2 regions of the Bacillus sp. NP247 genome follow, and region 2 is predicted to be linked to the other one. Evidence: riboswitches for the same ligand, from Rfam matches in the RefSeq annotation. Region 2 holds a riboswitch; the other holds the start of a gene.
What was found. Region 2 has a riboswitch for S-adenosylmethionine ahead of KPL75_RS02225 (M20 family metallopeptidase). Riboswitches for the same ligand answer to the same signal wherever they lie in the genome.

Region 1 (3,195 bases), 1.6 Mb from region 2:
CGTAGGAAGAGATTATAAGCACTACTATTTGAAAAAGGATTTATAAATAATAAAAAACGCTCAGAGAATATTCTCCGAGCGTTTTCAACTGCTAATAATAAATGTCTCTTTATGCTATGCAGTTTTATGATACTCTTTTTTTTCCGCCACTTTAGAAAACCTCGGGAAACCAATTAATATAGAAATGATTCCACATACTCCAACTAAAATTGGATAAAATGCATATGGTAACAATTCGACCGGAGATAACGCAGCAAATCCTGCCGCTGTTAACATTTGAGCACCATATGGGATTAACCCTTGTACACAGCAAGAGAAAAGATCCAGTACACTCGCTGATTTACGGGGATCAATTTCATACTGATCTGCAATATTTTTCGCAAGCGGACCTGTAAAAATGATAGAGATTGTATTGTTTGCTGTACACATATTCGTCATACTCACTAAGCCAGCAATACCGAACTCTGCTCCTTTTTTCGAACGAATATTATGCGTTAAAAGATTCATTAAATATTGAATACCACCATTATATTGGATCAGTTCGACCATACCACCGATTAAAATGGCAAGTAATACTAACTCCATCATACCGCCCATTCCAGTCGTTACACTTTTAAAGAAACTCTCCAACGTGTAACTTCCATCTATAAGACCTATAGCGCCAGATAATACAGTTCCACCAGTTAACACAATAAGTACATTCCAGCCAAGTAGCGCGGTAATAAGTACTCCTGCATACGGTAAAATCTTTATCCAGTCAAAACTATGGGCTTTAACTTGTGTATCACTTCCTAAAGTAATTATTACTAATAGTACAATTGTAATAATAGCGGCTGGTAATACAATTAAAAAGTTCGTTTTAAACTTATCTTTCATTTCTGTTCCTTGTGAACGAACAGCAGCAATTGTTGTATCTGAAATAAATGATAAATTATCACCAAACATCGCTCCGCCCACAACCGTAGCCATCGCAAGTGCAATTGAGATATCAGTTTGCCCACTAATACCTACAGCAATTGGTGCTAGTGCTGCAATTGTTCCCATTGAAGTTCCCATCGCTAATGAAATAAATGCCCCTATAACAAAAATTCCAGCAACGATAAATCCTGGTGGCAAAATAGATAACGCTAAATTAACAGTTGAATCAACTCCGCCCATTCCTTTTGCTGTTTCAGAAAACGCCCCTGCAAGTACAAAAATTAATACCATAATCATAATATCCGGATTTCCTGCACCTTTAGCAAATCGTTCTACTTTCACATTAAAGCTTTCTTTACGATTCATCACTAAAGCAATTCCTACAGCAATTGAAATTGCTACAAGTATCGGCAATTTATAGAAATCACCTGTAATAATTCCAGAACCAATAAATAGCGCCAAAAATATTCCAAGTGGTAATAACGCTAAACCATTTCCTCTCGTTTCTTTCAACGTATCATCTCTCCCTAGTTTTCAACCTTTTCTAATGAATAACAAAAGACCTCTTCCGATGAGAAGAGGTCTTATACATCTATAAGAAACACTCTTCTCATCTTTCAAGCACATGCTTGCTGGATTTGGCACAGCACTCTGAAATCGAGTCCGCTGCCGAGGCATCGTAGGGCCAGTCCCTCCGCCTCTCTTTATAAGAAGGTTTCATATTTATTTTTTAATAATAATTTCTTTCCTAACTTTACTCGCTTACAAAACAAAAGTCAATTATTTTTTGTATAGTTTTTTTTGGTAATTATACAAAAATATGAATACATCAATCATTTTAACTTTTCAATTTCTTTATCCAATACTGAGATCCAATAAAATTCTCCATTTTTTATCGTTGCTACAATCCATTTCGTTGTATGCCAAGCTAATTCATATTCTTCCTTCGTAACATCGTCCATTCTATAAGCATCCTCTAACTCATCTTCATCTAATACATAAATCTCACCGTTTGGTAACAATACGACATCTAAATATAAATCATCAAAATAAGGTAAACCATGCTCGTCTATTTTAAATTCTTTCGTCACATCGATATAATATTGCACTAATTGTTTTTGATTGTCTAACATAGCTGTAATTGCAAAGTTTTTCCCGTTTATAAAATATTGCATCCATGTATACCCATCACCTGCAATGCAAAGCTCTTTACTATTGTATTCTTTATAACTAGGCTCTCTCACCTTTTTTATATCCAATATTCCTAACATACCTGCTTCAGCTTGTTTTACTGTGTATGTCTTCTCTAATAATCGCTTCCACGTAGAACCATCACCGTACTTACGTTTCATAACTTTCTCTCCTCTTCTACATACAGAAAAGCTCTCACATAATATGTGAGAGCTTTTCAAATCATAATTAAGCCGCTTGACCCTTTTCAGATATCTCTTTTAAATAGGCTTGTCCTTTTTCAGCGTCATATTGACCTTCCCACTTAGACATAACTACAGCCGCTAAAGAGTTACCTACAACGTTAACTGCCGTACGAGCCATATCTAGAATACGGTCAATACCTGCAATAAATGCTAAACCTTCAGCTGGAATACCAACTGTACCAAGTGTTGCTAATAATACAACGAATGATACGCCCGGTACACCCGCGATACCTTTTGATGTAACCATTAATACAAGTAATAATGTAATTTGTTGTGTAATGGATAATTCAATACCGTACATTTGCGCTAAGAAAATTGCCGCAATTGCTTGATATAAAGTTGATCCATCTAAGTTAAATGAATAACCTGTCGGAATAACGAAAGACGTAATTGCTTTCGGACAACCGAATTTCTCCATTTTCTCCATAATTTTCGGTAAAACCGTTTCTGAACTTGCTGTAGAATACGCTAAGATCAGCTCGTCTTTTAAAATTTTAAAGAATTGAAAAATGTTAATACCGAATATTTTCGCTGTAAGTCCTAATACGACCACAACGAAGAATATCATCGCCCCATATACTACAATGAGTAATTTCCCTAATGGAATTAATGAAGCTAATCCGAATGTAGAAACTGTAACACCAATTAATGCGAATACACCAAATGGTGCAAACTTCATAACTTGGTTCGTTACATAAAACATTGCATCTGCCACACCTTGGAAAAATTGTAGAACTGGTTTGCCACGCTCACCAACTGCTGCTACACCTAAACCAAATAATACTGAGAAGAAGATAATAGCAAGCATATCACCTTCAGCTAATGATTTCATAATGTTCGT
Region 2 (3,195 bases):
ATCCATCTGTTTCAGAGCGTAAAGAACTTGCACAGTTGCAGCCGTTCGCAAATGAGGCGAGTGTTTTATTTGATACGAGCTCAATGGGAGCTTTTTCGTTAAAAGATGCTGCTTCGGGTTCTCGTTTTAATATTATGTCTGGTTTAGTAGCGATGCAAATGATGTTAATCGGACTGCTAGACGGTGTGCAATCTATCGGTGTGGTTACGCCTTATAGGGCACAGTCACGCTTTTTATCGACGTGTATTAGAGAAATGTTGCAGAAAACGAAATATCAACACATACCAGTATTAGCGGCAACAGTTCATAAGTTTCAAGGTTCTGAAAGAGATATGATGATCTTTGATACAGTTGATAGTTATCCGCAAGAACGACCTGGTGTGTTATTCTTTGACCATAAAAACCATCGTCTCGTCAATGTAGCAGTAACGAGAGCGAGAGGGAAGTTCATTCAATTATCGGATTGCCATTATATGCGTAAAAATCTTTCGAGAAAACAAGCGTTATCACAATTAACAGCTCATATAGAACGTCACGGAGATGTGTATGATCGCACGACATCAAGACAATTATGGGAGAGAAAAATATCGAAACGATTACGCTGGTTTATGGAAATGAATCTTGAAGAAACGAAAGGGCTATTAAAAGATATTTTAGCCGCAAAACGAAAAATCATTATTTCACTTCCAAGTACGAAGCAAGTAGATAAACGAGTATGGCAAGCGTTAATGCGTACAAATGCGCAAATAACGGTTTATAGTGATGGACCAGTTCCATTAAAAAACGTAAAGTTACAAAGACAAAATAAAGCATTCCCATTTGTATTAATTGATGATGAAATCTTTTGGGCAGGGGCACCGCTCACATCTCAAATGATGTTTGAAGGTAGTACGGAATTTCCATATATATGTGCAAGACTGCAAGCACCTGAGACAATTGGTGTATTAAAAGGATTTTTAGATATTCGGTAAATTCGGATAGGAATTCCTTGACTTTTAGTTGAAATGAACTTAGAATGAAAATAATTTAATATAATTTTATGAAAATTCTTATCACGAGAGGTTGAGGGACTGGCCCTATGACACCTCGGCAGCGGATTCTGTATGAATACTGTGCCAATTCCAGCAAGCGTACGACTTGAAAGATAAGAAAGAAGCTCATTTTTGAATGTATATTTCAAAGCCTCTTTCTATCTTTTAGAAAGAGGCTTTTTTACGTGAAAATAAGAGGAGGAAGAAAAAATGGGAGCGACAGGGATAACGTCACAAAGAAAAACAATTGAAGAGAGTATAGAAAGAAATAAGGAAAAGTACATACAAACAAGTCACGACATTCATGCGAATCCGGAGATTGGTAATCAAGAATTTTATGCATCAAGAACGTTAAGCTTATTACTAGGTAGTGCAGGATTTCAGTTACAGCACAATATAGCAGGTCATGAAACAGGTTTTATCGCACGGAAAAGTTCAGGAAAAAAAGGACCAGTTATCGCATTTTTAGCTGAGTATGATGCTTTACCAGGACTCGGTCATGCGTGTGGTCACAATTTAATTGGCACAATTAGCGTTGCGGCAGCAATCGCATTATCAGAAACGCTTGAAGAAATTGGGGGAGAAGTTGTCGTATTCGGGACGCCAGCAGAGGAAGGCGGACAAAATGGTAGCGCAAAATCGAGTTATGTAAAAGCTGGTTTATTTAAAAACATTGATGCGGCGCTTATGATTCATCCGAGCGGAAAAACAGCGGCGACGAGTCCTTCACTAGCAGTCGATCCACTTGATTTTCATTTTTACGGAAAAACAGCTCACGCCGCGGCTTCACCAGAAGAAGGGATTAACGCATTAGATGCGGTAATTCAGCTCTATAACGGTATTAACGCACTTCGCCAACAACTTCCGTCAGATGTGAGAATTCATGGTGTCATTACTGAGGGCGGAAAAGCACCTAATATTATTCCTGACTATGCAGCAGCAAGGTTTTTCATCCGCGCAGCAACGAGAAAAAGATGTGCAGAAGTAACAGAAAAAGTAAGAAACATCGCACAAGGTGCTGCATTAGCAACAGGCACGAAAGTGAAAATTCATCAATTCCAAAATGAAATCGATGAATTGCTCGTAACAAAAACATATAACGACATCGTAGCGGAAGAACTAGAGTTATTAGGTGAAGATGTAAACCGTAAAGAAAGAGTAGGAATCGGGTCAACAGACGCAGGAAACGTAAGCCAAGTCGTACCGACAATTCATCCGTACATTAAAATCGGCCCAGATGACTTAATCGCACATACGAATGAATTTAGAGAAGCAGCTCGTTCAGAACTAGGAGACAAAGCGTTAATTACATCGGCAAAAGCATTAGCGAATACAGCGTATCGATTAATTACGGAAGAAGGGCTGTTAGAGGGGGTGAAGGAGGAATTTAGGGAGGCGCAGAGGAATCAGGGATAGGGAAGAAGGAGAATTATACCCGGTATTTTTTAGTAGGAAATTGAATGGAAAAAGAACCAGCCTATGGCTGGTTTTATTATATTATAAAAGAATTTTCCGCATAAACTTGATATCTGCTACTCCTCTACTTTAGTACCCTCTTACTAGAACGACAATTTCTCCTCAAATTCACTCTTTAAAACAATTAAAGGAGACGATAATCCAAATTGCATTAAAGAGTCTAAAAATGCAGCGAGAGAATCCATCGAATCGCTCATGACCTTCATCATATAATTAAACTCCCCGCTAATTCGATATAAATCTGTTACTTCAGGAGCAGCATTACAAAATTGGATAAAATCAGAGCATTGGCTTGTTTTGAACATAATGAATGCTTGGATGTTTTTATTAATTTTGGAAGGTTCAAATTTCGTTCGGTAAGCCGCTATAACCCCTTGATCTTCAAGCTTGTTAATTCGTTCTTTTACAGCAGGCTGCGTCATTGATATAATTCGTCCTATTTCTGAAACAGAGATTCTCGCATTTTTATATAGCAAGTTCATAATTTTATGATCGATTTCATCCAGTTTTACTGCGTTTTGCATTGTGTAGCCTCCTCATTGTGTTTTCTAAAGTAAATCACAAATTATAACTATAATATCATAAGTGAACGAACTAAATTACCTGTAAATCTATATTTAAAATTATTGGTATTTGAATAAAAATATAAGTGTAGGATTTATTAAACGGAAATTTAGGGAGGATGGAA

Region 1: linked by a shared signal. The riboswitch ahead of KPL75_RS21290 (Na+/H+ antiporter NhaC family protein) and the one ahead of KPL75_RS02225 (M20 family metallopeptidase) in region 2 are both predicted to bind S-adenosylmethionine.

The regions. Positions count from the first base shown of each region.
Region 1 is NZ_CP076653.1:4,076,364-4,079,558, reverse strand. It holds gene KPL75_RS21295 (GNAT family N-acetyltransferase) at 1-46, shown strand, start outside; gene KPL75_RS21290 (Na+/H+ antiporter NhaC family protein) at 115-1,431, opposite strand; SAM riboswitch class I at 1,526-1,631, opposite strand; gene KPL75_RS21285 (ribonuclease FAU-1 family protein) at 1,752-2,270, opposite strand; gene gltP (glutamate/aspartate:proton symporter GltP) at 2,338-3,195, opposite strand, start outside.
Region 2 is NZ_CP076653.1:407,448-410,642, reverse strand. It holds gene KPL75_RS02230 (AAA domain-containing protein) at 1-971, shown strand, start outside; SAM riboswitch class I at 1,047-1,151, shown strand; gene KPL75_RS02225 (M20 family metallopeptidase) at 1,242-2,447, shown strand; gene KPL75_RS02220 (Lrp/AsnC family transcriptional regulator) at 2,591-3,031, opposite strand.